Regions from separate parts of the Allobosea sp. NBC_00550 genome, predicted to be linked through region 1. Evidence: predicted binding sites of a transcription regulator. Region 1 holds the regulator's gene; each other region holds the start of a gene.

Region 1 (7,863 bases):
TAAGGGCGCGGTGGAGACCACCGCGCCCTTGTCGTCATCGTTCCTGGCGTTGAGTTCAGCGGCGGCCGATCGGCGAATAGTCGCGCTGCGGCGAGCCGGTATAGAGCTGACGCGGACGGCCGATCTTCTGGGACGGGTCCTCGATCATCTCCTTCCACTGCGCGATCCAGCCGACGGTGCGGGCCACGGCGAAGAGCACGGTGAACATCGAGGTCGGGAAGCCCATCGCCTTCAACGTGATGCCCGAATAGAAATCGATGTTCGGATAGAGCTTCTTCTCGATGAAGTATTCGTCGCTGAGCGCGATGCGCTCCAGCTCGATCGCGACGTCGAGCAGCGGGTCGTCCTTGATGCCGAGCTCGTTCAGCACCTCATGCGTGGTCTTCTGCATGATCTTGGCGCGCGGATCGTAGTTCTTGTAGACCCGGTGGCCGAAGCCCATCAGGCGGAACGGGTCGTTCTTGTCCTTCGCCTTGGCGATATACTTCGGGATGTTGTCGACCGAGCCGATCTCCTCGAGCATCTTGAGTGCCGCCTCGTTGGCGCCGCCATGGGCGGGCCCCCACAGGCAGGCCGTACCGGCCGCGATACAGGCGAAGGGGTTGGCGCCCGACGAGCCCGCAAGACGCACCGTCGAGGTCGAGGCGTTCTGTTCGTGGTCGGCGTGCAGGATGAAGATGCGGTCGAGCGCGCGCGACAGCACCGGATTGACCTTGTACTCCTCGGCAGGCACCGCGAAGCACATGCGCAGGAAGTTCGACGTGTAGTCCAGCGAGTTCAGCGGATACACGAAAGGTTGGCCGACGGTGTATTTATAGGCCATCGCGGCGAGCGTCGGCACCTTCGCGATCATCCGCATCGAGGCGATCATGCGCTGCTGCGGGTCCGAGATGTCGGTCGAGTCGTGATAGAAGGCCGACATTGCGCCGATCGAGCCGACCATGACGGCCATCGGATGCGCATCGCGGCGGAAGCCCTGGAAGAAGCGGGCCATCTGCTCGTGCACCATGGTGTGGCGCGTGATGCGATAGTCGAAATCCGCCTTCTGGGCGGCGGTCGGCAGCTCGCCGTAAAGCAGCAGATAGCAGGTCTCGAGGAAATCGCCGTGCTCGGCGAGCTGGTCGATCGGATAGCCGCGATAGAGCAGGATGCCGGCATCGCCGTCGATATAAGTGATCTGCGACTCGCAGCTCGCCGTCGAGGTGAAGCCGGGGTCGTAGGTGAACATGCCCGTTTGGGCGTAGAGCTTGGCGATGTCGATGACGGAGGGACCGACCGATCCCGTCTTGATCGCCATGTCGACGGTCTTGTCGCCGACCTGGAGCTGGCTCGTGTTTCCGCTCATCGATACCGATCCTTTCAAGGCTCGCTGCTGTTCAGCCCCTGTTTCGCCTGGTGGCCGGAGCTTTCGCGCCGGGCTTCCCCCATCCGAAGGCCGCGATATGACGGGAACATGTCGTCGGAGGAGTTAGAAGGCGATCCATGTAGCTGATATACAAGCAATATTCGTGCCCCGCCACGGTGCTGCAGCGCAACGCACTTGCGCGTCACTAGACCATTTGCCCAGCGCATTCAACCGAGCCAAAAGGCGGTTCGAACCGCGCCTCGCTCATATCTCCGCGAGCAAGGCGCCGGTGCTCTTCCATCCCCTTGCAATCGTTGCAGCGGGAGCCGCAAGCACGGCGATCCATCGGCCCGGCTGTGCTCCTGAGCGGCTCACGCCTGGTCTGCGAGCCGCGCCAATGTCTCCTCGCGGCCGAGCACGGCCATCACGTCGAACAGCCCCGGAGACATCGCCCGTCCCGTCAGCGCGGCGCGCAGCGGCTGTGCCGCCTGGCCGAGCTTCAGGCCGTTCTCCTCGGCATAGGCCCTCACGGCAGCTTCGAGAGGCGCGGGCATCCAGTCGGCGACGGCAGCGAGTTTCTCGGCGATCTGCGAGAGACGCTGGCGCGCTGCGTCGTCGAGAAGCCCGGCGGCCTTCTCGTCGAGCTTCAGCGGGCGCGGGGCATAGAGATAGAACGCGCTGTCGAGCAGCTCCACCAGCGTCTTGGCGCGCTCCTTGAGCCCCGGCATGGCGGCAAGGAACTTCGCCTCGAGCTCGGGCGACAGCGTCGGCGCGACCCCGCGTGCCGGCCCGATCTCCGGCAGGATGACCTTGAGCGCATCGAGCAGTTCCTGGTCGCTCGACTGGCGCATGTAGAGCCCGTTGAGGTTCTCGAGCTTGGCGTAGTCGAAGCGCGCGGGCGAGCGGCCGATCGAGGAGAGATTGAAGGCGTCGATCATCTCCTGTGTCGAGAAGACCTCCTGGTCGCCATGGCTCCAGCCCAGCCGCACGAGATAGTTGCGCAGTGCTGCCGGCAGATAGCCCATCGAGCGATAGGCATCGATGCCGAGCGCACCGTGGCGCTTCGAGAGCTTGGCGCCGTCCGGCCCATGAATCAGCGGGATATGCGACATGCTCGGCACGTCCCAGCCGAGCGCATCGTAGATCTGGGTCTGGCGGGCGGCGTTGGTCAGATGGTCGTCGCCGCGGATGACGTGGGTGACGCCCATGTCATGGTCGTCGACGACGACGGCGAGCATATAGGTCGGGTTGCCGTCCGAGCGCAGCAGCACGAGATCGTCGAGATTCTCGTTCTGCCAGACGACGCGGCCCTGGACCTCGTCGTTCACCACCGTCTCGCCGGTCTGCGGCGCCTTCAGGCGGATGACCGGCTTGACGCCGGCCGGCGCAGTCGCCGGGTCGCGGTCGCGCCAGCGCCCGTCATAGCGCAGCGGCTTGCCCTCGGCGCGGGCCTTCTCGCGCATCTCGTCGAGCTCGGCCGGGGTGGCGTAGCAATGATAGGCCTTGCCGGCGGCGAGCATCTGCTCGGCGACCTCGCGATGGCGCGCCGCGCGCTGGAACTGGTAGACGGTCTGGCCGTCCCAATCGAGGCCGAGCCACTCCAGCCCGTCGAGGATCGCCGTGATGGCGGCGTCGGTCGAACGTTCCCTGTCCGTGTCCTCGATGCGCAGCAGCATCTTGCCGCCGTGCCGGCGGGCGTAGAGCCAGTTGAACAGCGCCGTCCGCCCCCCGCCGATATGCAGGAAACCGGTGGGCGAGGGCGCAAAGCGCGTGACGACGGCGTTGCTCATGGGAGGCGACTCCGGCCGGGCGGGGAAAACCGTCCGGGGTAAACGTGGGAAATGGCGCAGGTCATGACATGACAACCGGCGCGCGCCCTGTAACATGGCTTGGCCGGAAAGGTTAAGCGGTCAAATCGCAATGCCGATGGGGATGGGGCAGGCGATGCAGCCGGGGCCGTCAGGGCAGGGGGAACGGCGCGGCGCCCGCGTTGGCGCCGTGCCTCTGCGTTTGCGGCCATCCTGGCCGGCGCCGGTGTGGCTCGATGCATGGTTGCAGGGCTGGCAGGCGCGCTTGGGCCGTGCCCTCGCGCTGGAGGCCGAGCGCCGCCGCCCGTTCCTGTGGCTGCCCGTGGCGATGGGCGCCGGCATCGTGTTTTATTTCGCGGCAGATCGTGAGCCGGCTTTGTGGGCGCCGTTGCTTGGCCTCGTCCTGAGCATTGGACTTGCCTTTGCCTTGCGCTTCCATCGCCTTCCATCGATGGCTTGCCTGGCTGCGGCCGCCGCTTTTGCCGGCTTTGCGGCGGGGGTCTGGCGTACCGCCGACATATCAGCACCGATGCTGGAGCGGCCGCGGATCGGCAAGCTGACAGGCTATGTCGAAACGGTGGAGGCAAGGGACAACGGTGCCCGCATCGTCGTGCTGGTGACCGATCTCGCGGGGGTGCCGGAGGGCGAGCGCCCGAAGCGGGTGCGCGTCAACATCCGCGCCGGCTCCGTCGCGCCCGGGGACCATATCGTCGCGACCGCCCGGCTGCTGCCTCCGCCGGGGCCGGCGCGGGCGGGCGGCTATGATTTCGGCCGCGATGCCTTCTTCAAGGGAATCGGAGCTGTCGGCAGCATATCCGGCAAGCTCGCTTTGGCGCCGCCGCCCTATCCGATGCCGACGCGTCTGGCGATCGATGTGGCGATCGACAAGGCCCGCAACGCCCTGACCCGGCGCATCGCCGAGGCCGGCGGCGGGCAGGGCGGCGCGGTGGCGGCCGCGCTCGTCACGGGCAAGCGCGGGCTGATCACCGAGGCGACCAACAACGACCTGCGCGCCGCCGGTATCTACCATATCGTCTCGATCTCGGGGCTCCACATGGTGCTCGCTGCCGGCACGATCTTCTGGCTGGTGCGAGCCCTGCTGGCGATCTCGCAGACGATCGCATTGCGTTGGCCGGTCAAGAAGCTCGCCGCCGTGGCCGCCATGCTCGGTGCAACCGCCTACTGCATCTTCTCGGGCAGCGACGTCGCGACCGAGCGTTCGCTGATCATGACGCTGGTGATGCTGGGTGCCATCCTGGTCGACCGCGCGGCGTTGAGCATGCGCAACCTCGCGCTCGCTGCGATGATCGTGCAGCTGCGCGAGCCCGAGGCCCTGCTCGGGCCGAGCTTCCAGATGTCCTTCGGCGCGGTCGCGGCACTGATCGCGTTCGCCGAACGTTGGGAGCGGCGGGACCGCGCCCGGCCTCCGCCAGTTCTGCCTTGGCCTGTCGGCCCGCTCTGGACCGCAGCGCTCGGCATCGTCGTCACCACCTTGCTCGCCACGGCGGCGACCGCACCCTTCGGCGCCTATCACTTCCAGACCTTCAATCCTTTGGGGCTGCTCGGCAATGCCATGGCGCTGCCCTTCGTCTCGCTCTTCGTCATGCCGGCGGCGGTCTTCGGCGTTTTGGCCTATCCCTTCGGGCTGGATTGGCCGGCCTGGGCGCTGATGGGGCTCGCCTCGGATGTCGTGCTGAAGGTGGCGCACTGGGTCGCGGCCATCGACCATTCAACGGTGATGATCGCGGCCTTCGGTCCCGCCGTGCTCGTCTGCTTCGTGCTGACATTGCTCTGGCTGACGCTCTGGACAACGGCCTGGCGCTGGCTGGCGGCCATCCCGCTCATGTTCGGCGTCGCCGTCGCCGGCAAGCCCGAGCGGCCGGAGATCCTGATCGAACGCGACGGCTCGGGTCTAGCGCTGCGCGGAGCCGATGGCCGGCTCGCCATCGCCGGAAGGCCCAGCCGCTTTGTCCTGCAACAATGGCTCTCGTCCGATGGTGACAGCCGCTCGCCGGATGATCCGACGCTGCGGGCCGGCATCGTTTGCGACAGCCTGGGCTGCATCGGCCGCACGGCCGATCAGCGCACCGTGTCTTACACGCGCGATCGGCTCGCAATCATCGAGGACTGCCTCCGCGCCGACCTCGTCGTCACCGCGATTTCCTGGAGCGGCGCCTGCAAGGCGAGGTTGATCAGCCGTGGCGCGCTGAGCCGCGACGGGGCGACCTCGCTCTATCGAACAGCGACAGGCTGGAGCAGCCATGTCTCGGAGCAGGGCGCCGCAGACCGTCCCTGGAGCCGCCGCCGCGAGCAGCCGCAGGCGACGCCACCCGCGCCGCGGGCCAACAATCAGCCGCCCACCAACCCGGCATCGGTGTCCGTCGACAGCGACGCCGACATCGAACGGCTTCAGTAGCGCCGCATCAGATTGACGAGACGGCCCTGGATCTTGACCCGATCCGGCCCGAGCACGCGGGTCTCGTAGGCCGGGTTCGCCGCTTCGAGCGCGATCGAGGAGCCGCGCTTGCGCAGCCGCTTGAGGGTGGCCTCCTCGTCGTCGATCAGCGCCACCACGATATCGCCGGTATTGGCCGTGTCCTGCCTGCGGATGACGACCGTGTCGCCGTCGAGAATGCCGGCCTCGACCATCGAATCGCCACGCACTTCGAGCGCGTAATGCTCGCCGGAGCCGAGCATGTCGGGCGGCAGCGAGACGGTGTGGCTGCGGCTCTGGATCGCCGAGATGGGCGTGCCGGCGGCGATGCGCCCCATGACCGGAATCGCGATGGAGGAACGGCTGTCCTCATCGGCTCCGGAACCCGGGCGTGGCTTGCCGAGGCTGGGCTGCGATCCGAGACCGCCCTGGACGATGGCCGGGCTGAAGCGGGGGCGCTGCTGCGGAGCGCCGAGACCATCGGGCATCTTGATGACTTCGAGCGCGCGCGCCCGGTTGGGCAGGCGGCGGATGAAGCCGCGCTCCTCCAACGCCATGATCAACCGGTGGATGCCGGATTTCGAGCGCAAATCGAGCGCGTCCTTCATCTCGTCGAAGGAGGGCGGCACCCCGCTCTCGCGCAAGCGTTCCTGGATGAAGCGCAGGAGTTCGTGTTGCTTGCGTGTCAGCATGGTTGCCGCCAGCCCTTCAAAGCGCAGATTCGAAACAAAGCACGAACACCATACGCGTTCTGCTTGTGTTCCGCAAGCGGCCTACCGCAGCGGTAGGATCCGGCAGGGATCGCCCGTTTTGGCCGCGTCGGCGAAGGCGGGGCGGATCGTCAGCGCCTGGGCTCGCGCCAGCGTGCCGAGCATCGAGGAATCCTGCCGGCCGAAAGGCGTCGCCACCCATCCCTCCGGGGTCAACGCCAGCTCGGAACGCAGATAATCCTCGCGCTCGTCATTCCCCGGCATGTCGCGTCCCAGGACGGCCGGGATGCTCCGGTCCCGATCCGCATCGGCCATGCCGAGCAAAGCCTCGATCAGCGGCAGCACGAAAAGGTGGCCGCAGACGATCGAGGAGACCGGATTGCCGGGCAGGCCGACCACGACCATGCGGCCGAGCCGGCCGGTCATCATCGGCTTGCCGGGCCGCATCGCGATCTTCCAGAAGCCGAGCTCCATGCCCGCCCGCGTCAGAGCCTCCTGCACGAGGTCATGGGCGCCGACGGAGGCGCCGCCGAGCGTGATCAGCACATCGGCATCGGCCGCGCTCGCCTGTCCAATCTTGGCGGCGAGATCGGCATGATCGTCGCGGGCGATACCGAGATCGAGGGGAGCGCCGCCGGCCTTCTCGACCAGCGCGGCCAGTGAAAACGAGTTCGAGGCGACGATCTGGTCGCGCCCGACGGGCTCGCCGGGAGCGACCAATTCGTCGCCGGTGGCGAGGATCGCGACGCGGGGCTTGCGCCGGACCGGCAGCGCCGGATGCCCCATCGCCGCCGCGAGCCCGAGCGCGGCGCTGTCGAGCACGCGCCCGGTTGCAAGCAGGACATCGCCCTCATGGAAATCGAGCCCGGCGGCGCGCAGGAACTTGCCCTTGGTCGGCGGCACGCGCACCCGGATCGCGGGGCTGTCGACGCCGTCGGCATCTTCCTGGATCAGGATGGTGTCGGCGCCGGCCGGCATCGGTGCGCCAGTGAATATCCGCACCGCCTGGCCCGGCCCGACGCCGCCCTCGAAAGCCCGGCCGGCGGCGGATTCGCCGATCACGGCGAGGCTGACGCCTTCCGCCATGTCGTCGCCGCGTACGGCGTAGCCGTCCATCGCCGAGTTGGCGAAGGGGGGCTGGGTGCGCAGCGCCCTCACGTCGCCGCCGAGCACGCGCCAGGCGCATTGGGCGAGCGGCAGGGTCTCGGTTCCGGTCGGCCCCGGAATGCTGTCGAGCAACGCCTTGCGCGCGACGGGGACCGGGGTGAGCGCCATCAGAGCATAATGCCGAAAAGTGGGAACCGGTTTTCGGGCGACATCATGCTCACTCCTCTAACCAGCCTTCGCGTCGTAGTCGCCGGACTGGCCGCCGGATTTGTGCACGAGCCGGATATTCTCGATCCGCATCGCCCGGTCGACCGCCTTGACCATGTCGTAGACGGTGAGGCAGGCGACCGAGACGGCGGTCAGCGCCTCCATCTCGACGCCGGTCTGGCCGGTCATCTTGACCTCGGCGCGCACGCGCACACCCGGAAGCGCCTCGTCGAGATCGAGATCGACCGCGAT
Region 2 (7,863 bases), 2.1 Mb from region 1:
GCGCGATCTACACCACGGCGGAGTTGCCGGCCGACGCGGCAGAGCAGGACCATTGCGGCTCCTGCAGGCGCTGCCTCGACATCTGCCCGACCGATGCCTTCCCGGCGCCCTACCAGCTCGATGCGCGCCGCTGCATCGCCTATCTCACCATCGAACACGCGGGCCATATCGACGCGGATCTACGCGCCGGCATCGGCAACCGCGTCTTCGGCTGCGACGACTGCCTCGCCGTCTGTCCCTGGAACAAGTTCGCGCAGGCGGCGCAGGAGACGCGACTCGCCCTGAAGGAAGAGCTCGACGGGCTCGAGCTTGCGGCGCTCGCCCGCCTGGACGATGCGAGCTTCCGCACGCTCTTCGCGGGGACCCCGGTGAAGCGCACCGGCCGCGACCGCTTCCTGCGCAATGTCCTCATCGCGATCGGCAATAGCGGGCGGGCTGATCTGATCGACAGCGCCCTGCCCCATCTCGCCGAGCCCTCCCCGCTCGTCCGGGCCATGGCCGTATGGGCGCTGGGCCGGCTCGACCCGGAACGCGCCCGCCAGCACGCTGCCGCCGCGTTGCGCGACGAGAGCGATCCGCAGGTGCGCGCCGAATGGCACGCGCTCACGCCTGAAACGGAAGACGCCGCATGAACATCCTGATCCTCGGCCTCGGCTATTCGGCCGGCTTCTTCGCGCGCGCCGCGCTGGCGCGGGGATGGGAAGTCACCGGCACCGTCCGCTCGGCCGAGAAGGCGGCGGAGCTCAGCCGCGAGGGCATCCGAACACTGGTCTTCGGCGGCTTCGCCGTATCGTCGGCGCTGGGCAAGGCGGTGGCTGAGGCCGATGCGGTTCTGGTCTCCGTCCAGCCGGCCGAGGATGGCGACCCGGCGCTCGGGTCCTTGCGCGCCGCGCTCGCCGCGGCCCCGAACCTGCGCTGGATCGGCTATCTCTCCACGATCGGCGTCTATGGCGACCAGGGCGGCGCGTGGATCGACGAGGCCATGCCACCGGCTCCAACAAACGCCCGCACCCGCCAGCGCATCGCGATCGAGGACGCCTGGCTGGCGCTCGGGCGCGAGAGCGGCAAGCCGGTTCAGATCTTCCGCCTCTCCGGCATCTACGGGCCCGGCCGCAACGCCATCGCCAAGCTGCGCGAGGGCAAGGCGACGCGGCTGATCAAGCCCGGCCAGGTCTTCAACCGCATCCACGTCGACGATATCGCGGGGGTGCTGATGGCCTCGCTGGCGCAGCCGCGGGACGGCGCGATCTACAACGTCACCGATGACGAGCCGGGGCCGCCGCAGGATGTCATCACCTTCGCTGCGGAACTCACCGGGCTGGCGCCGCCGCCCGAAATCCCGTTCGAGCAGGCTGCACTTTCAGCGATGGCCGCGAGCTTCTACGGCGAGAGCAAGCGCGTCTCGAACGCATTGGTGAAGCGGGAACTAGGCTACGACTTCCGCTACCCGACCTATCGCGAGGCGCTTCGCACCATGGCCGCAGCCGGCGAATGAGGCCGCTCAGGCGGCGTGACGCGAAGTCTCGCCGCCATAGTACTCGGCATAGCGCTTGTCGATCGCGGAAACCGGCAGCACGACGAGCACGTCGGTGGTCCCGAACTGGCGGTCGATGACCGCGCCGGTGCCGAAACGCGCGCCAATCCGGAGATAGCCCTTGATCAACGGCGGAAGCTGCTTGAGCGCGAGCTTGGCGTCGATCATCTCCGGTGACAGGCGGTCCATGCCGACATAGTGCTCGGCGCGCGCGATCGCAGCCCAGTCGCCTTCCGAGCGGGCCTGATGGTGCAGGAAGCTCAGCGGCAACGCCAGCGCCTCGGGATCGGTGCCGTCGAAGGAGGCGCAGCCGAACATCGCATCGATGCGATGATGCTGGAGATAGGCCCAGATACCGGACCAGAGCAGCTCCACCGTCCGCTTGGTACGGTAGGGCTTCAGCACGCAGGAGCGGCCGAGTTCGAGGAAACGCTGGCCCCGATGGCGCGCCAGCATCGGCGCGAGATCGAACTCGCCCTGGGTGTAGAATCCGCCAAGCCGCTCGGCCGCACTCTGGCGCATCAGCCTGTAGGTGCCGACGACTTTGGGCTTGATGCCGCCGAAGCGACCGCGCGCGGCGTGGTCGATGACGAGGAGATGGTCGCAGGCCTTGTCGAAGCGATCGGCGTCGCGGCGGAACATGCGCGAGACGACATCGGGCTTGGCCGACATTTCCTGATAGAAGACACGGTAGCGCAGGCGCTGCGCCCGCCAGATCTCGCGGGGGCCGCGCGCCAGGCGCACTTCGAGCGAGCCGAGCCGGCCGAGCGTACCCGAAAGCGGCGGCGCCTCGCCCGGCTCTCCGCCGAAGCGGCGCCTCTTTCCGCCGGTGATCAGCATCAGCGGAGCGAATCGCGAGAACCGATTGCCGGCTGACAACCGTGAAGGCAGCGCGTTCTTGCTCTCAGAAACGTGCAGTGCCATCGCGCATCTCGTCCCTCAGCCGCGTTCGGCCTTGAGGTAGGCTTGCTCCGAGCATCTTACAACTTCGCGACAAAACTGCGTCGAAGCGATGACGGAGATCAAGCCGAGAGGCTACCGGCCAAGGGCTGGGACAATCTTTCCAGCCAGCGCAGCAGGGCGGCGCGCTCCAGCGGCTTGGCGAGGCAATCGTCCATGCCCGCGGCCAAGGTGGCTTCCCGATCGGCATCGGCGACATTGGCGGTCACCGCGACGAGCGGCAACGCGCCGGCTCGGCCAAGCCGGCGTTCGAGCGCTCGAATCGCGCGGGCGCAATCGAGACCGGTCATGACCGGCATGCGCACATCGAGCAGGGCGAGAGCGAGGGCCGGAGCCGTCCCGGCGAAGCTCGCCTCGACGCGCTGCAGCGCCTCGCGCCCGTCGCGGGCCCAGAAAGCGGTGCAGCCGAAGCGCTCGAGCGTCCTGACCACGAGCAGCGCGTTGATCTCGTTGTCCTCGGCAACGAGCACGGTGAGCCCGGCTCCGGGCAGCCGACTCGCGGCTGGGTGAGCGCTCGCGGCCTCAGTCCGCGCCGGCAAGGCGTGCGGAAAGCCGGCTCCAAGCCGTTCATAGAGCGAGCGAGCGCGCACGGGCTTGATCAGGAAGCCCGAGAACCCTGCCGCCTGCGGCGCCCCGAACTGCCGCCGTTCCAGGGGCGACAGCAGAATCAGGCAATCGCGAATTCCCGCTGCCTGAACGGCCGCCGCGAGATCCTTCGCTGGCGCATCTCCGAGCGCATGGTCGATCAGCACGGCCGTCGGCGGCGTCTCGCCGATCAGCTTCACGCGCGCAGCCTCGAAGGTCGTGGCGATCGAGACCACGGCCCCTGTCGCCCGGATCGTTTCCGCCAGGAAACGCACAGCAAAGGGAGCGGGCGAGACCAGCAGGACGTGCTGATGCGGCCAGTACGGGATGACGGGACGCGCAGCGTCCGCAGCGACCGCAAGCGGGAGCGTGAGGCGGAAGACCGCCCCCTCGCCCAGCCGGCTTTCGGCCCTGACCTCGCCCGCCATCAGGCCGACGAGGCGCCTGACGATGGCAAGGCCGAGGCCGGTTCCCGACTGCCTTATGCCGGAACCATGCTCCAGCTGCTCGAACTCGCCGAAGATGGCGTCGAGCCGGTCGGCGGGAATGCCGGGCCCGGTATCGGCGACGACGATCTCGATGCCTTCGCCCACTTGCCGAAGACTCAGGCCGACGCCACCCGCTTCCGTGAACTTCACCGCATTGCCGACCAGGTTGAGCAGAATCTGGCGCAGGCGGTCGCGGTCGCCAACGAGGCGCGTCGGCAGGTCGGGTGCAATATGGGCGGCGAGCTCGATGCCCTTTGCCTGCGCGCGCGGGGCCATGAGTTCCGCCACCGTCTCGACCAGCTGGACGACTTCGAAGGGCTCCTCGACCAGCTCGAGCTTGCCAGCCTCGACCTTGGCGAAATCGAGGATATCGTCGACCAAAGCGAGCAAGGCCTCGCCGGACGTCCGCAGCGCCTCGATATAAGTCGCCTGCTCGGGATCCGGGCCGGTATCCGAGAGGAGATCGGCCATGCCGAGAATGCCATTGAGCGGCGTGCGGAATTCATGGCTGACGGTGGCGAGGAAGCGCGATTTCGCCTCGCTCGCCGCCTCTGCCCGGGCGTGCGCATCGACGATCGCGTCCTCGCTTGCGATCCGGGCCGAGATATCGCGGCCTACACGCTGGATGAGCGTGCGACCGTCGCCTCCCGGAACCACCGTCTCGATCCAGGAGATCCAGCGTTCGCCCTCATAGGTCGCGAGGCATTCGTCGAAGCTGCGCGCGCCGCCGTCCAGCAACTGCACCGGCCGGTTGGCGAGCTGCGGCAGCTGCATCTTGCTGCCGACGAGATCGGTCTCGCTCGCACCGAACAACACCGCATAGGCGCGGTTGGCATAGACGATGCGGGCGCCATCGCGTCTGACGATGAGATCGCCCTGTGCCTCGATCAGGCTGCGGTAGCGCTCCTCGCTATCGGCGAGGCTCCAGAGCCGGTCGTTGAGATCCTCGGTATCGCGAACCAAACCGGCGACCTGCCAGCGCAGCCGCCCGCGCTGCAACAAAAGCCGCGCGACCAGCGCGCATAAAGCGAGCGCCGCACCTCCGAGGATGAGCCATGACCAGAGCGAAGAAGCCATGCTCTTCGATCTAGCGGCCTTCCCTTGAAAAATGCGCCCGGGAACGGCTTAGATTCGCTTGTCCGCCTTAGGCGTCGATTAACCCAACCGATCAAGCCGCCTGAACGAGCTGCTCCCCACGCGAGCGATAGGACAGCGCCTCCGCCAGATGCAGGCGCCCGACCTTGGCCTCGCCATCGAGATCGGCAAGCGTGCGGGCGACCTTGAGAACACGGTGATAGGCCCGCGCCGTCAGGCGCATCGCCTCGGCCGCATCGCGCAGCAAGGCGAGGCCGGCATTGTCGGGCCGCGCGATCTCCTCCAACACCGGCACGGGGCAGGCCGCGTTGGTGGTGACATGACCAAGGCCGCGCTGGGCCAGGCCCAGCGCCTCGAAGCGCGCGACCTGGAGCCGGCGCGCCGCCGCGACCCTTGCCGCCACCGTGGCCGAATCCTCCCCGGTCGCAGGCAGGATGAGATCGGCGGCCGTGACGGCGGGGAGGTCGATCGCGAGGTCGATCCGGTCGAGCAGCGGGCCGGACAGCCTGGCCTGATACTGTGCCATGCAGCGCTCGTTCGGCTGGCGCCGGCAGGCGAAGCCGGGCTCCGTCGCCTTGCCGCAGCGGCACGGATTCATCGCCGCCACCAGCTGGAAGCGCGCAGGATAGGAGGCGCGATGGTTGGCGCGGGAGATCAGGACATCGCCGGTCTCCATCGGCTGGCGCAGCGCGTCCAGAACCTGGGGCTGGAACTCCGGCAATTCGTCGAGGAAGAGCACGCCATGATGCGCCAGCGACACCTCTCCGGGCCTGGCATGCAGACCGCCGCCGACGAGCGCCGCCATCGAGGCCGAATGGTGCGGCGCCCGAAAGGGGCGGCGATCGGTGAGCGCTCCCTCGGCGAGATGGCCGGCAACCGAGAGCACCATCGAGACCTCGAGCAGCTCGCGCGGCGAAAGCGGCGGCAGGATCGAGGGCAGCCGGCTCGCCAGCATCGATTTACCGGCGCCGGGAGGACCGTTCATCACGAGGTTATGTCCGCCCGCCGCCGCGATCTCCAGCGCGCGGCGAGCACTCTCCTGTCCCTTGATATCGGCGAGATCGGGCAGGAGGCCGCCCTGGCGGGCGACGGCAGGTTCCGGCCGCGCCATCACCTGCGTGCCCTTGAAATGGTTGGCGAGCTGGATCAGCGAGCGCGGCGCGAGGATGTCGATATCGGCTGCTGCCCAGGCCGCTTCCGGGCCGGAGGCGAAGGGGCAGATCAACCCCTGCCCCCTGGAATAGGCCGCGATCGCCGCAGGCAGGACGCCCGCCACCGGCGTGATCGAGCCGTCGAGCGCGAGCTCCCCCAGCACGGTATAGCCGGCGAGCGCGTCGGGTGGGATGGCGCCGATCGCCGCCATCACGGCGAGCGCGATCGGCAGATCGTAATGGCTGCCTTCCTTGGGCAGGTCGGCCGGCGCCAGATTGACGGTGATGCGCTTGGCCGGCAGGGCAAGACCGGAGGCGATGAGCGCGGCGCGAACCCGCTCGCGGCTTTCGGCCACCGCCTTGTCGGGTAGCCCGACCAGGATGAAGGCGACACCGCCGGGCGAAACCTGCACCTGAACATCGACGGCGCGCGCCTCGATGCCCTCAAACGCCACCGTCGCGACCCGCGTCACCATTTCGGCCCAGCCCCGTTCCCCATGGGAACGCTAGCCGAGCTTCAACGACAACGCAAGAACATACCAAGAACCAGAGGAGGACTGCCTTTGCCCTCCCCTTGGTCAGGCCTCGACGCCGACCCCGATCTGGCAGGCGACGCCCGTGCCGCCCAGCCCGCAATAGCCGGCCGGGTTCTTGGCGAGATATTGCTGGTGATAGTCTTCGGCGAAGTAGAACGTCGGCGCCTCGCGTATCTCGGTCGTGATCGGGCCGTAGCCGCCCGCCTTGAGCGATGCCTGGTAGGCATCGCGCGACTGCTCGGCAGCGGCCTTCTGCTCGTCGCCATAGGTGTAGATCGCGGAGCGGTACTGGGTGCCGATATCGCCACCCTGGCGCATGCCCTGGGTCGGATCGTGATTCTCCCAGAATATCTTCAGGAGATCCTCGTAGGAGATTTTTTCCGGGTCGTAGACGACCAGAACGACCTCGGTATGGCCGGTCAGGCCGCTACAGGCCTCCTCATAGGTCGGATTCGGCGTGGAACCGCCGGCATAGCCCACGGCCGTGACCCAGATGCCCTCGCCGCTCTGCCAGAACTTGCGCTCGGCACCCCAGAAGCAGCCGAGCCCGAAGACCGCCTTGCGGGTGCCCTCCGGATAGGGGCCCGCCAGCGCGCGTCCATTGACGAAATGGGTTTCCGCGGTGGGGATGGCCGTAGGCCGGCCGGGCAGCGCCTCGGCAGCGGTGGGAATCTCGGTCTTCTTGCGCAAAGAGAACATGGGTTGCTCCGTCCATTCGAGCCTCGGCGCCTATGTAAGCCTCCCGCAGCCATTCGCACAGGGGCTTGCACGAACCGAAGCCTTCACCGACGCGTGACGATGCCGATCTGTGGCTCCGGCTGCCGCCCCAGCCACAGCAGCGCAAATCCGAGGAGAAGCGCCGCCAACGCGGTCGGCGCCCGCATCACGGAGAGCAGAATCGGATCCCAGAGCAAGGGGTGGATGTTGCGCTCGATGGCCGGCTGGATCAGCGCATAGCGCTCGTGGATGACCGCGGTCAGCGTCTCGCTGACGGCCGTGAACCGCAGGGCGGAGTTCGCGATCGAACGGGCCCCGTCGATCACCAGCACGACAAAGCCGGCAGCGATGCAGAGATACCCCACCAGCCGTAGAAGAAACCGCACCGTCCACTCCTCGTCGCACTTCAACACTCGCGCCAGCATGAACTCAACCGACCACCGCACCCTGCGTCCAGATGTGCCCATCCCGGCCCGGCAGCGCAACCGAGCGCCGACGATTTACCGGGATTGTGCAAAACGCAGCATCTCGGGCCTTGAAAGATGATGACGCCGCGGTCATAAGCAGCGCGCCGGACAGGTGGCCGAGTGGTTGAAGGCGCACGCCTGGAAAGTGTGTATACGGGAAACCGTATCGCGGGTTCGAATCCCGCCCTGTCCGCCATATACCTCTTCAGACTCATTCGGCATCGTTCGGAACTCATCGAAAGCCGCCTATTTCTATAGGCTCCGGGCTCGGTGGGCTTCCGTAATCATTCGGATCCGACCGTTTACTTTCGCCGCCGTTCGCCCACATTG
Region 3 (7,863 bases), 2.6 Mb from region 1:
CAGATCGGCCTCAAGATGATCGAAGGCATGATCATCGAGCTGGAAGGGATGGAGTGACCGGGAGACGTCATGGTCGGGCTTGACCCGACCATCTCGGAAACCAGTGTCTTCTGGCCATGAGATTCTCGGGTCAAGCCCGAGAATGACGGCCTGACTAGAACTGAACCCTGAGCCCGACCTGCGAGACATTCGCCGTGTAGTCCGCGCCGATCGCTGTCGAGTTCAGGCGCTCATGGGTGAAGCTGGCGCGGATCGAGAAGGTGCGGGTCAGCTTGTACTCGATGCGTGCCCCGACATTCATGAAGTCCTCGCGCAGGCCCTGGCCTTCATAGTCGGTGCGGCTGAAATTAGTGAAGCCGGTGACGACCAGGTTGCGCCGCAGCGCATGGGCGATTTCGAGCGTCCCCCGCCGCACCGTGGTGCCCGAGGAGCCGGCGATGGTGGTGTCGCCCAGCTCGCCGCCGCCGCGCAGCGTCACTGTCGTGAGCGGTGTCGGCTGCCACAGCACCGCGGCATCGCCGATGAAGCCGCGCAGGTTCTTCAGCCGGGCATCTTCGTATTTGCGATCCTGATAGCCGCCGGAGATCTCGCCGGTGAGCTGGCGGCTGATCTCGAAGCTCGAGCCGATGCGCCCGGTCACGCCGTTCGAGGAGCGCATATAGCCGCTCGAATCGACCTTCTCGTCGAATTCCCGCTGGTCGATCTCGCCCTGCACGAAGGGCTTGAAGCCCGGTGTCACCTCGTAGGCGGCGCGCAGGCGCAGGCCGTACTGCGTCTGGTTGCGGTCCTTCTGCGAGAGGATCGCACCGCTGGTGAGGCGTGCATCCTCATAGTCGCTGCGGTCGACCGAGCCGCGCAAGGTCAGCTGCAGACGGTTGATATCGTGGGTGACGCCGGCCGAGCCGCCATATTGCCAGATCAGCGGGCGGCCCTGCACGGCGGCGGTCAGATCGGGCGAGCCGGGGCGCTGCGTATCGAGCCGGAAGCGCGATTCGAGCAGGATGCGGGTGTCGCGGGTGGCGTCGAGCCGCAGGTCGAGATTGCCTTCGCCATCCGGGCGCGAGGCCTCGCCGTCCCTGAAGAACTGCAGATAGCTGCCGCGCAGCTTCCCCTTGAGCTCGTGCGCGTTCCAGTCGGACTGGATGTCGAGATCGGCCTCGTAGCGGGCGAAGGGCGAGCCCTTCACGCCGGGCGTGGAGCTGCGCTGCGGGTTGGTGTCGTAGCCGACCGAGTTGGTGATGCCGGGCCGCAGCGTCACCGAGCCGAGGCGCAGCCCCAGCGCGGCGTAAGGATCCTCTTCCGCTGCGCTGCGGCGGCGTGGCGGGGGCGGCGGCGGAGCAGGCGGCGGCAGCGCGGCAACGGTGGGCGGCGGCGCGCGGAACTGGCGTTGCGTGACGCCGCGCAGCGCCGGCGCCTGGATGGGCTGGCTGGCGCGGGAAGGCTGGCGCGCCGAGACGGTCGTGCTCTGGTTCTGAATCAGGCCCGCCGGGTCGCGAATGGCCTCGGGATCGCCGGTCGCCGGTGCGAGCGGTGCCGCCGGCGGGGCTGGCTGCTGCGCGATATAGGTCGGCGTGCCCGTCCTGAGCGCGCGCGCCTGCTGCGCCACGGCCATCGTCCAGCCGAGCGCGAGCCCGGCCAGGGCGGTGCCGGACAGAAGCAGGATCTTCGTGCGGCCGGACACGGGGTTCGCAAGGCTCCAGGCAACAGCTGACGCGCCCCGGAGGACGCGCATGGTTAACGGAGTTAGAACGAACAGGGTTAAGGAGCCGTCAACGCAGGCATCGTGCCCCCGGCAACGGTGGAAATGCCGAGGGAGCTCGTGCTAGAGCGCGCGCCATGACCGATGACATCCGCGCTTCCGCCCTCCGCACCATCGCCACGGAACGGGCCGGGCTCGACACTCTCCATGCCGCGCTCGCCGACGGGCTGGGCCAGCCCTTCACTGACGCCGTCGCGCTGATCCGCGCCGCGAGCGGCCGCGTGATCGTCTCAGGCATGGGCAAGTCCGGCCATGTCGGGCGCAAGCTCGCCGCGACGCTGGCCTCGACCGGCACGCCCGCCCATTTCGTTCACCCGGCCGAGGCGAGCCATGGCGATCTCGGCATGGTCAGGCCGGAAGACGTGGTGATCGCGCTGTCCTGGTCGGGCGAAACCGCGGAGCTGGCGGCGCTTGTCGGCTATACCCGCCGCTTCCGCGTCGGGCTGATCGCCTTCACCTCGAACCCCGAGAGCACGCTCGGCAAGGAGGCCGATGTCGCGCTGATCCTGCCCAAGGCGACGGAGGCCTGCCCGAACGGCCTGGCACCCACCACCTCGACGACGATGCAGATCGCGCTCGGCGATGCCTTGGCCGTGGCACTGCTGGAGGCGCGCGGCTTCTCGCCGCAGGATTTCTTCGTCTATCACCCCGGCGGCAAGCTCGGCGCACAGCTCAAGACGGTCGAGAGCATCATGCATCGCGGCGCCGATCTGCCGCTGATCGGGCTCGACACGCTGCTGCCCGACGTGATCGCGATGATCTCGGAGAAGAGCTTCGGCTGCGCCATCGTCATGGACCTGGATGGCAAGCTCGCCGGCGTCGTCACCGATGGCGACCTGCGCCGCAAGGCGACGATGGGCGGCGGCGGATCGCTCAGGGCACGCGACATCATGACTGCCGATCCGCGCCGCATCGGGCTCGATACGCTCGCGGTCGAGGCGCTGGAGCTGGTCAACCGGGTGCGGATCACGGCGCTGATCGTGGTTGACGAGCAGGAGCGGCCGGTCGGCCTCGTCCATGTCCACGATCTGCTGGCGATGGGTGTGGCTTGATCGCGCAACGGAACCACGCCGTCATTCCGGGGCAAGCGCGTAGCGCTTGAGCCCGGAACCCATGAACACGGTGATCGCCGGATAGGCGCATCGGCCGCCGCTCCCGGCTTTTTCTGAAATGTCGTGTTCATGGGTTCCGGGCTCGGCCGTGCGGGCCGCCCCGGAATGACGACGCGGTTCCGTTCAACATGACAGGCTCTTGTCTTCGGAGTGCTGCGGTCTATCTAAAGCTCTAGACACTACAGCTTCGGAGATGATGTCATGACCGCGACGGACAGGCTCGAACGCGTGATGCCGATCGGCGCGCTGGCGGAGCGTACCGGCGTCAAGGTCGAGACGATCCGCTATTACGAGCAGGTCGGGCTGCTGCCGCCGCCGGAGCGTTCCGAAGGCAATCAACGCCGCTATGGCCGTCGCCATGCCGAGCGGCTCGCCTTCATCAAGCATGCGCGCGATCTCGGCTTCGCGGTCGAGAACATCCGCACGCTGCTCCGGCTCTCCGATACCCCCGGCATCGCCTGCGACGAGGCGCATGCGATTTCGGTCGCTCATCTCGATGAAGTTCGCGACAAGATCGCGCGGCTGCGCTCGCTGGAGAAGGAATTGGAGCGGATCGCGACCACCTGCTCGGGCGGCGTCGCAGCCTGCGACTGCGCCATCATCGAGGCCCTGGCCGATCATGGCCAATGCAAGCACGCCCGCCATTGAGCTGGCCGGCAGGCCGGAAAACCGCATTGCCTCTCGTTTCCCCGCCCGAAAGGCTTAAATAGAAAACCTGAAGGGCGGCCTCTGCGCCGCCTCCACGATCACTTTGCGGGAGGGCGCGCGATGCGGCCATGGCCCATGCCGAAGGGAGTGTGGCCCCGAAAGGGGAACAAATCCCGATTCTGCCGGAGTCACCGATTCGGCCCCGCTTCGTTCCGGACTCGTTCCTGATTCAAGTTCACGCTCCCGCCCGCATGGGCGGGCGAGATGATCGGCTCCATCGCCTTGCTTCCTTTCCGTTCGCTGCCGCCCGCTGCCCGCGCCCATGGCGTCACGGCGGTGCTGGGCCCCACCAATACCGGCAAGACCCATCTCGCCATCGAGCGCATGGTCGCCCATCCGACGGGGATGATCGGCCTGCCGCTGCGCCTGCTGGCGCGCGAGGTCTACCAGCGCACCGTCGAGAAGGTCGGCCCCGATGCGGTCGCGCTCGTCACCGGCGAGGAGAAGATCAAGCCGGAGCGGCCGCGCTTCTGGGTCTGCACGGTCGAGGCAATGCCGCGCGACCTCGCGGTCGATTTCGTCGCGATCGACGAGATCCAGCTCGCCTCCGATCTCGACCGCGGCCATGTCTTCACCGACCGGCTGCTCAACCGGCGCGGCCGGGCCGAGACCATGCTGATCGGCGCCGGCACCATGCGCCCGCTGGTCGAGCAGCTGATCCCCGGCGTCAATGTGGTGTCGCGCCCGCGCCTCTCGAACCTGACCTTCGCGGGCGACCGCAAGATCACGCGGCTGCCGCCGCGCTCGGCCATCGTCGCCTTCTCGGTGGAGGAGGTCTACGCCATCGCCGAATTGATTCGCCGGCAGAAGGGCGGGGCGGCCGTGGTGCTCGGCGCGCTCAGCCCGCGCACCCGCAACGCGCAGGTCGAGATATACCAGTCCGGCGACGTCGATTATCTCGTCGCGACCGATGCGATCGGCATGGGGCTCAACCTCGACGTCAACCATATCGCCTTCGCGGCCGACAAGAAATTCGACGGCCATCATTTCCGCAAGCTAAACCCGGCCGAGTTCGGCCAGATCGCCGGGCGCGCCGGGCGGCATCTGCGCGACGGCACCTTCGGCACCAGCGGGCGTTGCCCGCCTTTCGATGCCGAACTGGTCGAGGCGATCGAGAATCACCGTTTCGAGCCGATCCGGCAGATGCAGTGGCGCAATTCCGATCTCGACCTGCGCTCGATCGCCGGTTTGCTCGACACCCTGAATATCCAGCCCTCCGAGCTTGGACTGACGCGGGCGCTGATCGCCGAGGACATGACGACGCTGGAAATCCTGGCGAAGGACCCGGACGTCGCGGCGTTGGCGCAAGGGCGTGCGGCGGTCGAACGGCTCTGGGAGGTCTGCAGCCTGCCCGATTACCGCAAGATCTCGCCTATGCAGCACGCCGATCTGGCGACCACGCTGTATCTCCGGCTGATGCGTCATGGCCGGCTCGATGCCGACTGGTATGCGGCGCAATTGGCCTCCCTCGACCGCACCGATGGCGAGATCGACACGCTCTCGGCGCGCATCGCGCAGGTCCGGACTTGGACCTTTGTTGCAAACCGTCCGGACTGGTTGCCCGATCCTGAGCATTGGCAGGGCATGGCGCGTCTTGTAGAGGACAAGCTGTCGGATGCTCTGCATGAGCGTCTCGCCAGCCGATTTGTCGATCGGCGCACCAGCGTGTTGATGCGCCGCTTGCGGGAGAATGCGATGTTGGAGGCTGAGGTCACTGCGACGGGCGATGTGCTCGTCGAGGGCCAGCACGTTGGAATGCTGCAGGGTTTTCGCTTCACGGCGGACCCGAAGGCTGGAGGGGCCGAGGTCAAGGCCCTGAACCTGGCGGCGATGAAGGCGCTTGGCGCCGAGATCGAAGCCCGGGCGGCGCGCGTCGTGCTGGCGGGCGACGATGCCTTCGTGCTGTCGCATGACGGGCTGGTGCGCTGGGTCGGCGAGCCGGTGGCGCGCCTGACGGCCGGCGAGAAGGTTCTCGAGCCGCGCCTGCGCCTGCTCGTCGAGGAGCATCTGAGCGGTGCGGCGCGCGAGCAGATCGAGGCCCGCCTCAATCTCTGGCTGAAGAATCATGTCACCCGCCTTCTCGGCGCGCTGCAGATTCTGGAAGCGGCGGAAAACGCTACCGGGATCGCGCGCGGCATCGCCTATCAGGCCGCCGAGGCGCTGGGCGTGCTCGAACGCGCCAAGGTCGGCGAGGAGATGAAGGCGCTCGACCAGGAGGGCCGCGCCGCGCTGCGCCAGCTCGGCATCCGCTTCGGCGCTTTCCACATCTACATGCCGGCGCTGCTGAAGCCGGCGCCCCGCGCGCTCGCCGCCCAGCTCTGGGCGCTCAAGCATGGCGGGCCGGAGACGGCCGGGCTCGACGACATCGCCCATCTCGCGGCGTCCGGCCGCACCTCCTTCCCGGTCGACAAGGCCGTGCCGAAGGGGCTCTACCGCGCGGCGGGCTACCGCGTCTGCGGCGAGCGCGCGGTGCGCGTCGACATCCTCGAACGCCTCGCCGATCTCATCCGGCCTGCGATCGCCTATCGGCCCGGTGCGACCCAGGGCACGCCGCCGGCCGGCACCGCAGATCAGGACGGCTTCGTCGCCACCGGCGCGATGACATCGCTCGTCGGCTGCGCGGGCGAGGACTTCGCCTCGATCCTGCGCTCGCTCGGCTATGTCTCGGTCAAGCGCCCCGGCCCGGCGATCACTGTGCCATTGGCGCCGCCGCCGGCAGCGACCGAGCCGGCAAAACCCGTTGTGGCCAAGGCGGATGACGCCACTGCCGCCGATGAGGCTGCACAGGCCGAGCCCGAAACGGCACAGGCTGAGAGCGAAACGGCGGGCACCGAAACGATTGAGGCTCCGGTAGAGGCCGAAGCGCCAGCCGAGCCCGCCATGGCGCTGAACGAGGATGCGTCGGCGGAGAGTGAGGCACCCGTCGCCGAAGCGCCGGCGGTCGAGACGGCGGACACGCCTGTTCTCACCGAAAGCGAGCTGGATCAGGCTCGCGAGCCGGTTCCGGCCGATGCGCTGGTGGCTCTGCCGACCGAGGCCGAGACCGCCGAGACGACCGAGACCCCAGAGGTCGTCGAGGCGGCAACAGCCGAGGCGCCTGCCGCGGAAGCCGCGACCCCGGCCGAGCCCGAGCTCATCGAGGTCTGGCGTCCGCACCGCCATCAGGGCGGGCGCCGGCCGGAGCATGCTCCGCGCGGCCGCCGCGACGGCGATCAGCGCCGCGGCGAGCGTCCCCAGCGCGAAGGCCAGCAGCCGGGTGGTCAGCGTCGCGATCAACGCCCCGGACAGCAGCAGCCTGCCGCGGCAGCGCGCAGCGAAGGCGAGGCGCCGCAGCGGCAGGAGCGCTCGCAACGCCAGGAGCGGCCACGCCGCGACGAGCAGCCGCCACGGCAGGGGCGCCCCGAGGGCGGGCGCGGTCCGCGGCCCGACTTCAAGCGCGACGGCCGCCCCGGCGGCCCGCGGCGCGAGGAACGCGGCGGCGGCGGCGGCGAACGCTTCCAGCAGGCGCCGCGTCCGCGGCCGGCCAATCGCGAGCCGGATCCGGATTCACCCTTCGCCAAGCTCGCCGCACTCAAGGCGCAGCTCGAAGGCGGCAAGAACTGAACGATCCCGGGAGGCGCGGACCGCTTGCAGGAGCATCGTCAACGCCTCGACAAATGGCTCTGGTTCGCGCGGTTCGCGCGAACCCGTCCGTCCGCCGTGCGTCTGGTAGAGGACGGGCATGTCCGGATCGAGGGACGCCGCGCCGAAAATCCCGCGCAGGGGATCAGGGTCGGAGCGGTGCTGACGCTGGCCTTGCCGCACGCGACCATGGTCGTGCGCGTGCTCGCCTTCGCCGAGCGGCGCGGTCCCTTCGAAACGGCGCGACAGCTCTATGAGCGGCTCGACGGCGGCAGCGGCGATGCGCCGCTTGCGGAGGCGGAAGGCGGAGACTAGATCGCGGCTTGTCGTCGGCAGATGCCGCGAGCGGGCAAGCGATGAAAACATTCTCCTGAGCGCCAGAGGAATGAAAAAACGTTCTGCCGAAGATCACGAAAACAGCCTTGAAACCTGCGCCGGGCAGGGGTTTATGGGGCTGTTTAGAAGCGTTGGAAGGGCCGATCGATCATGACCTATGTGGTCACCGAGAACTGCATCAAGTGCAAGTACATGGATTGCGTCGAGGTGTGCCCGGTCGACTGCTTCTATGAAGGCGAAAACATGCTCGTCATCCATCCCGACGAGTGCATCGATTGCGGCGTCTGCGAGCCGGAATGCCCCGCCGAGGCGATCAAGCCCGACACC
Region 4 (7,863 bases), 670 kb from region 1:
CACTGCAGGTCTCGTCGCTTTTGCGACGGCTCCCGCGATTGCTCTGCCGAAGATCGAATCCTCGACGCGGGCGAACGGAGTGGTCGCCTTTCAGGACGAGGCGGATCCGAAGCAATTTCATATCTATCCTGAGCGAATTCCGCTCGTGCTCGGCCTGACATTGTCCGATCCCTCGGTGAAATACTGGGGCATCGGAGCGCCATTCAGGCAGAAGGATCCCGAGTACGGCCTGTATGTGCCGATCGTCGGGGCAACCATCTCGGGTCTGGCCACGGTCACGATCACGCCCGATCAGGAAACTGCGATCCGCGCTGCCATCAAACGCGATTTCGAGGTCGACACGCCGAAGCTCGCCAATCTCGATGGCAAGACCAAGAGCATCGAGCCGGTTTACGCCGCCACCTCGCTCGGCATCAAAGGTAACGGTGATTCAGTCTTTCCGCCCGCGTTTCGCTTCGGTTCGTCCTTCAATTTCGTCGTGGGTTCGCCCGACAGCCACACTTTCGCGTCCTATGTGGCGCAACGCATTCGCGACCAGCCCGACATCACGCCGGATTCGAGCTTCGGTGTGAACCTGGTTGCTACCTCGCAGTTCAGGGGCGCTCCGTGGAGCGTCAGCTGCAAGGCGGATCTCCAGAAGGTCTGGAAGGAGGTGCGGCAGCGCTATAACGGCTCGGGCGGGTACGGATGGTTCGGCATGACGGCCGACTATCAGTCGATCCAGCAGGATCTGTTCCGCAGCAAGCTCATCGATTGCGATCTGAAGGAAGGAGACCTGGAGGCGAAGGAAAAAGGCGCCCAGCTGTTCCAGATCGCGAAGGACGCGCTGACATCGATCAACGACCCCGACAACGAGTTCTTCCGCTTTCAACCCAATCCGCAGGCTGCGGCCAATGGCGGGGCTGCGCAAGGACCGTGGCTGGTCTCGCTGAACCTCGCCTACAGCTCCGCCAGCCTGAAGGTCAAGATCGAATGGAAGCAGACCTTCACGTTCAACCCGACCGTCGAACGCGATATGCCGGTCTCGCTCACGCTGGCGGTCAAATGCGATGTGAATACAGAGCAATACTTCAAGGAGCTTGAAGTATCCGAGCCTTGCATAACCGCGAAGAAGGCAAAGTTCATCAAAGAGTGGACCAGCCGCGAAAACGAGCTCAAGCAGGCCAAACTGATCGAGGTCATGAGCAATCCGAATCTGTCGGACAAACAGAAGAAGGATCTGGTCAAATTCTACAGCAAGATCTCGCTCAGCGATTCCGCCATGAAGGTTGCGGCCAGCGGCCTTTCCAGCAAGGATAGCGCCAGCATCCTCAAGACGGCGCCGACGTCTGAGTATTTCATCGGTCTTTCGGACGACTTCTTCGAGCAGCTTGAGCGGTTGGTCGCGCGGGGAAGCTCGGTCAAGGACGCGGTCAAGGCATTGAGCAAATGACCGCTTCGCACGGGAAGCCCGGCTCCGGACTTGCCGTTGCGTCGATCGCCTGGCTGCTATCGTGCAGCCTCGCGATCGGTGCGGACGCGCCCCAGCAATGCAGGATTTTCGGCGCTGGCCGCATCCCCGACAAGCTCGAGGCTTTCGTGCAGTCCGGCGTCGGGCTGCCGCCGCCTTGCGTGAACAACAAATGCTGCATCGACATGAAGTTCCACGAGATCGCCGTCGTCAGGAAGCTGGAGCCGGTCTCCGTATGGACGCGGGCGGTCTTTTTCGACCGGCTCGACACCGGCATTCCGGACAAGCAGATCCGGGTTTCGGTCGTCGACGTCAACGGGATGGAGATCGGGGGATCGAGCGCTCACTATACGATCACCAATGGCGACATCATCACCGACAAGAACGGCTTCAGCTATTTGCCGGTCGTGCTGCAGTTTTCCCCCGACGCGCCGACGGCAAACATCTATGCGCTGAGGTTCGGCTATGCCGATCGGGGGCCGATCTCATATAGCTACGGCCCGTACTTCTACGTGAAGGAACCGGCCGAAGCTGCGTCGACCACCCGCGACAAGCTGTTCCTGCGAGGATTTACAGCGATCAGCGGGCTTGGCCCCTAGCGACGGGTGCCACTGCAAGGTGGCGCGTCGCCGCCATCACCCGGCCTTCTGCACGAAGCTATCCAGCACCATCTTCCGCCCGGCCTTGTCGAAATCGACGGTGAGCTTGTTGCCGTCGACGCTGGCGACGGAGCCGGGGCCGAACTTGACGTGGAAGACGCGGGCGCCCTCGCCATAGGCGGATTCGCCTGATGATTTGGCGGTGAGCTCGCCCTCGATCAGTAGTGGGCCGCGCTGGCGCGAGCCTGAGCCTGAGCCTGAACCGAAGCCGCCCGAGCCGAAACCGCGGCCGCTCTCGGAGAAGCCGCTGCCGCCGCCGTTCTTGGCCCGGTTCTCCTGCGCGCGCTGCCAGCCCGGCGTGTTGTAGCTGGAGCCGAAGCTCTCCATCCGGTCGAAGCGCGAAGCGCCGTAGCCGCCTTGGCTATAGCTGTTCGGAGCCTGCTCGACCTCGACATGCTCCTCCGGCAGTTCGTCGATGAAGCGGGAGGGCAGGCTGGTCTGCCAAAGGCCGTGGATGCGCCGGTTCGAGGCGAAATAGAGCTTCAGCTTCTTGCGGGCGCGGGTCAGGCCGACATGGGCGAGGCGGCGCTCCTCTTCCAGACCGGCGCGGCCGCTCTCGTCGAGCGCGCGCTGGTTGGGGAAGAGCCCTTCCTCCCAGCCGGGCAGGAAGACGGTGTCGAACTCCAGCCCCTTGGCGGCGTGCAGCGTCATGATCGAGACGCGGGCGCCGGATTCGCCGTCGGCGACATCCATCACCAGCGAGACGTGCTCGAGGAAGGCCGGCAGGTCCGGGAACTCGTCGAGCGAGCGCACGAGCTCCTTGAGGTTTTCGAGGCGCCCGGCGGCATCGGCCGAGCGGTCCTTCTTCCACATCTCGGTGTAGCCGGACTCCTCCAGCACCAGTTCGGCTAGCTCGCCCTGCGGCATGTGCTCGGCGCGGGCCGACCAGCGGCCGAAGGCCTCGACCAGTTCGCGCAGCGCCGTGCGGGCCTTGGGCTTCAGCTCGTCGCTCTCGACCGCGGCGCGGGCCGACTGCAGCAGCGAGAAGCCGGTGGCGCGAGCGTGGTTGTGCAGGAGCTGGACGGTGGCGTCGCCGAGGCCGCGCTTGGGGACATTGACGATGCGCTCGAAGGCGAGATCGTCGGTCGACGATACCACGCAGCGCAGATAGGCCAGCGCATCGCGGATTTCGGCGCGCTCGTAGAAGCGCGGGCCGCCGATCACGCGATAGGGCACGCCGGCCTGGACGAAGCGCTCCTCGATCTCGCGCATCTGAGCGGAGATGCGGACGAGCACCGCGGCCTGGCCGAGATCCTGGCCCTTGGACTGCATCGCCTCGATCTCGTCGGAGACCAGGCGGGCTTCCTCCTGGCTGTCCCAGGCACCGGTGATGGTGACCTTCTCGCCGAGCGCATCCTCGGTGCGCAGCGTCTTGCCGAGGCGGCCCTCGTTGCGGGCGATGAGCTTGGAGGCGGTGGCGAGAATATGGCCGGTCGAGCGGTAGTTGCGCTCCAGCCGGATCACGGTCGCGCCCGGAAAATCGTGCTCGAAGCGCAGGATGTTGTCGACCTCGGCGCCGCGCCAGCCATAGATCGACTGGTCGTCGTCGCCGACGCAGCAGATGTTGCGGCGGCCCTGCGCCAACAGGCGCAGCCAGAGATACTGCGCCGTGTTGGTGTCCTGGTACTCGTCGACGAGGATGTAGCGGAAGCGGTCGTGATAGGTCTGGAGTACGTCCGGATAGTCGCGAAACAGCGTCAGGCAGTGCAGCAGGAGATCGCCGAAATCGACGGCGTTCAGCGCCTTCAGTCGCTCCTGATAGGCGGCGTAGAGCTTGCCGCCCTTGCCGTTGGCGAAGACGGCGGCCTCGCCGGGCGCGACGTCCTTGGGGCTAAGGCCGCGGTTCTTCCAGCTGTCGATGAAGCCCGCCAGCATGCGGCCGGGCCAGCGCTTCTCGTCGATGCCCTCGGCCTGGATCACCTGCTTCATCAGGCGGATCTGGTCGTCGGTGTCGAGGATGGTGAAGTCGCTGCGCAGGTCGAGCAGCTCGGCGTGGCGGCGCAGGAGCTTGGCCGAGATCGAGTGGAAGGTGCCGAGCCAGGGCATGCCCTCGGCTACAGGGCCGACGAGATGGGCGACACGCTCCTTCATCTCCCGCGCCGCCTTGTTGGTGAAGGTGACGGCGAGGATCTGCGAGGGGTAGGCGCGGCTGGTCGAGATCAGGTGGCCGATGCGAGTGGTGAGCACGCGGGTCTTGCCGGTGCCGGCGCCGGCGAGCACGAGCACCGGGCCTTCCGTCGCCTCGACAGCTTGGCGCTGCTCCGGGTTCAGACCCGCGAGATAGCCGGCCGCCGGCTGCGCCGCGGCGCGCGCGGCCAGTCCGCCGGGGCGGGGCAAGGGAGCGGAAAAGGCGTCGGTATCGGACAAGGGTCTAAGCTGCTCGTGCGTGATTCGTTCTCCGGCAAATATAGGGCGTCGATGTCAGGATTGCGCCCTGCCGGAGCGATCATTTTATATCCCGTTCCACAGGGAGGTGGCAGCAATGGCCGAGCATGGCAGCGACGGGCGCTGGGAGGTCACCAATCAGGTGCCTGTGCTGGCGGATTACGATGCCTTCGCCGCCGATCCGGTGCTGCCCCGTATCGTCGCGGCCTTCGGTGCCGATTGGGCCAGCGCCCGGCTGCATGAGGCTGGGCGCACGGTCGGCTCCGGCCGCGTGCAGGAGCTCGCCTATCTCGCCAACCGCCATACGCCGGAGCTTCGGGCCTTCGACCGCTTCGGCAACCGCATCGACGAGATCGCCTTCCATCCCGCCTGGCATGAACTGATGGGCCTCGCCCTCGGGCAGGAGACGCATGCGCTGGCCTGGAACCAGCCCGAACCCGGCGCGCAGGTGGCAAGGGCCGCCCTGCAATATCTCTGGTATGGCGCGGAGAGCGGCATCTGCTGCCCGATCAGCATGACCTATGCCGCTGTGCCCGTGCTGAAGCAGGATGCTGCACTCTGGGAGCAGTGGGGTTCGCTCGTTACGTCCAACCGTTACGATCCGAGGCAGGGGCCGGCGCATCTCAAGACGGGCGCCACCGTCGGCACGGCGATGACGGAGACGCAAGGCGGTTCGGATCTGCGCCAGACACAGACGGTGGCCGAGGATAATCGCGACGGCACATTCTCGCTGCATGGCCGGAAATGGTTCTTCTCGGTGCCGCATTCCGACGTCTTCCTGACGCTGGCGCGAACGAAGGAGGGCATCTCCTGCTTCGCTGTGCCGGGATGGCTGCCTGACGGAGCGCGCAACGGCGTCGCGATCCAGCGGCTCAAGGACAAGGTCGGCAATCGCTCGAATGCGTCGTCCGAGGTCGAGTTCCGGGGAGCCATCGGGCACCTGATCGGCGAGCCGGGACGTGGCATCCGCACCGGGCTCTCGATGAACCATAATTCGCGGCTCGACATCGCGGCGGCTTCCTCCGGCCTGATGCGGATGGCGGTGTCGCTGGCGGCGCATCATGCGCAGCACCGGCGCGCCTTCCAGAAGGCGCTGATCGACCAGCCGATTATGCAGAACGTGCTGGCCGACATCGCCATCGAGGCCGAGGCCGCCGCCTGGCTCGCCTTCCGGCTCTTCGCGGCGCTGGACCGGCAGGCGGAGTCCGCCAGCGAGCGTTTGCTGGCGCGGGTCGGGGCGCCGATCGCGAAATACTGGATCACGCGGCGGGCGCCCGCCGTCGTCACCGAGGCGCTGGAATGCCATGGCGGCAACGGGTTCATCGAGGAAAACCCGATGGCGCGGCTTTACCGCGAGGCGCCGCTCAACGCGATCTGGGAAGGCTCGGGCAATGTCATCTGCCTCGACGTGCTGCGCTCGCTGGCACGTGAGGAGGGGGCGGTGGATGTGCTGCGGGCGGAGTTGCTGGCGGCTGCCGGAGCGGATCGGCGCTATGACGCGGCGCTGAAGCGGCTGGAGGGCGATCTGCCGGAGCTGATGCGCAACGAGGGGCAGGCGCGGCGGCTGACGGAGAGGCTGGCGCTGCTGCTGCAGGGCTCGCTGCTGTTGCGGCATGCGCCGGCGGAGGTCGCGGATGCCTTCATCGCGACGCGGCTGGGGGATGGCTGGTCGGGGCAGTTCGGCGATCTGCCGGTTTCGGTCGATGCGGCTGCGCTGGCGCGAAGGGCGGTGCCCCGTTCATAGGGCGTCATGCCCGGGCTTGACCCGGGCATCTCTTCGTCGCTTTCCCGTCATGAGATGGTCGGGTCAAGCCCGACCATGACGCGCTAATTCAGCCTTCCGCTGCCTCGAAGTTCATCGCCACGCCGTTGATGCAGTAGCGCAGGCCGGTGGGCGGCGGGCCGTCCGGGAAGACGTGGCCGAGATGGCCGCCGCAGTTGGCGCAATGCACTTCGGTGCGGACCATGCCGAACTTGCGGTCTTCGCTGGTCTCGACCGCGCCTTCCAGCGGCTGGTCGAAGCTCGGCCAGCCCGTACCGCTCTCGAACTTCTTGCCGGATTTGAACAGCTTCTGGCCGCAGCCGGCGCAGGAGAAGGTGCCGGCGCGCTTCTCGAAGTTGAGCGCGCAGGAGCCGGCCCGCTCCGTGCCATGGCCGCGCAGGATCTGGTACTGCTCCGGCGTCAGCCGCGCGCGCCACTCTGCATCGGTCAGCTGGAACGGGAAGGTCTCGTCCGCCTTCTTCGGCTCGCCGAACATGCTCATCAGACCCATTGCGATCTCCTTTCAGCGGGCGGTGGGGCCGCCATCCGTCTCGTGCCTCGCAATATGGCGACTCGCCGGCCGGATTTCACCCCTCGGCCTGCCCCGCTATTTCACGATGCTGTGGCAATGCGCCGGGCGCCGTCACCTGACCGTCACGCGACTCCTCTAGCAGCCCCGCCACCCGCAGAGGGAGGAAACCGTGACGCAACAAGCGACACAGACGGCGCGTGCCGCGCGCCGCATGACCAGTTCGGGGCTCGGCTCGGCGGTCCGGCGCAGCAAGACGCTCTCGAAGGCCGGCATGCTGGAATGGCTGTTCGCGCGGGCCTTCTCGGGTCTGGTCTATCCGCAGATCTGGGAGGACCCGGTCGTCGACATGGCGGCGCTGCAGCTCAAGGCCGACGACCACGTCGTGGCGATCGCCTCGGGGTCCTGCAACATCCTCTCCTATCTAACGGCGGCGCCAGTCCGCGTGAGTGCCGTCGACCTCAACGGGGCGCATATCGCGCTCGGTCGGCTGAAGCTCGCGGCGCTGGCACGGCTGGAAAGCCATGAAACGTTCCTGCGCTTCTTCGGCCGGGCGAACGCGCGCGACAATGTCGCGCTCTACGACCGCGAGATCGCGCCGCATCTCGACGCCGTCTCGCGCGGATATTGGGAAGGCAGGGGGCTCAATGCCCGGCGCCGGATCAACCTCTTCGCCAACGGCTTCTACCGCTACGGGCTGCTCGGCCGCTTCATCGGCACGGGCCATGTGCTGGCGCGGCTGCTCGGCGGCAATCCCCGCGCGATGCTCGCCGCCCGCGACCTCGCCGAGCAGAGGGCGCTCTACGAGCAGCACCTCGCGCCGGTCTTCGAGCGCCGGCTGGTGCGCTGGCTGGTGCGGCAGCCGGCCTCGCTTTACGGGCTCGGCATCCCGCCGGCGCAGTACAAGGCGCTCGCCGCCGATGGCGAGGACGGCATCCTGGGGGCGCTGAAGCTGCGGCTCGAACGTCTCGCCTGCGATTTCGACCTCAAGGGCAACTACTTCGCCCAGCAGGCCTTCGGCCGGCGCTATGGCGAAGGCGCCGATGCGGCGCTGCCGCCCTATCTGCAGCCGGCGCAT

The links. The regulator LexA, encoded in region 1, represses DNA repair genes until DNA is damaged. The targets are predictions, from matches to a motif close to TGTTCNNNNTGTGTTCNG.
Region 2: NWE53_RS23825 (YifB family Mg chelatase-like AAA ATPase) is a predicted target of LexA. The motif match lies at 6,344-6,361, and genes of this name have one in related genera.
Region 3: NWE53_RS21290 (helicase-related protein) is a predicted target of LexA. The motif match lies at 3,728-3,745, and genes of this name have one in related genera.
Region 4: NWE53_RS09815 (ATP-dependent helicase) is a predicted target of LexA. The motif match lies at 4,491-4,508, and genes of this name have one in related genera.

Annotation. Positions count from the first base shown of each region.
Region 1 is NZ_CP102772.1:1,383,605-1,391,467, reverse strand. Features, by position in the region: gene gltA (citrate synthase) at 56-1,345, opposite strand; gene gltX (glutamate--tRNA ligase) at 1,717-3,135, opposite strand; gene NWE53_RS06505 (ComEC/Rec2 family competence protein) at 3,419-5,569, shown strand; gene lexA (transcriptional repressor LexA) at 5,563-6,279, opposite strand; gene NWE53_RS06495 (molybdopterin molybdotransferase MoeA) at 6,361-7,572, opposite strand; gene moaC (cyclic pyranopterin monophosphate synthase MoaC) at 7,630-7,863, opposite strand, start outside.
Region 2 is NZ_CP102772.1:5,019,295-5,027,157, reverse strand. Features, by position in the region: gene queG (tRNA epoxyqueuosine(34) reductase QueG) at 1-632, shown strand, start outside; gene NWE53_RS23840 (SDR family oxidoreductase) at 629-1,495, shown strand; gene olsB (l-ornithine N(alpha)-acyltransferase) at 1,502-2,374, opposite strand; gene NWE53_RS23830 (ATP-binding protein) at 2,557-4,644, opposite strand; gene NWE53_RS23825 (YifB family Mg chelatase-like AAA ATPase) at 4,736-6,289, opposite strand; gene msrA (peptide-methionine (S)-S-oxide reductase MsrA) at 6,392-7,048, opposite strand; gene NWE53_RS23815 (hypothetical protein) at 7,132-7,452, opposite strand; tRNA gene NWE53_RS23810 (tRNA-Ser) at 7,640-7,729, shown strand.
Region 3 is NZ_CP102772.1:4,439,680-4,447,542, forward strand. Features, by position in the region: gene NWE53_RS21270 (M3 family oligoendopeptidase) at 1-57, shown strand, start outside; gene NWE53_RS21275 (outer membrane beta-barrel protein) at 155-1,681, opposite strand; gene NWE53_RS21280 (KpsF/GutQ family sugar-phosphate isomerase) at 1,837-2,811, shown strand; gene NWE53_RS21285 (MerR family transcriptional regulator) at 3,073-3,519, shown strand; gene NWE53_RS21290 (helicase-related protein) at 3,784-7,182, shown strand; gene NWE53_RS21295 (RNA-binding S4 domain-containing protein) at 7,207-7,515, shown strand; gene fdxA (ferredoxin FdxA) at 7,687-7,863, shown strand, end outside.
Region 4 is NZ_CP102772.1:2,052,642-2,060,504, reverse strand. Features, by position in the region: gene NWE53_RS09825 (hypothetical protein) at 1-1,432, shown strand, start outside; gene NWE53_RS09820 (hypothetical protein) at 1,429-2,049, shown strand; gene NWE53_RS09815 (ATP-dependent helicase) at 2,086-4,476, opposite strand; gene NWE53_RS09810 (acyl-CoA dehydrogenase family protein) at 4,592-6,238, shown strand; gene msrB (peptide-methionine (R)-S-oxide reductase MsrB) at 6,327-6,758, opposite strand; gene NWE53_RS09800 (BtaA family protein) at 6,958-7,863, shown strand, end outside.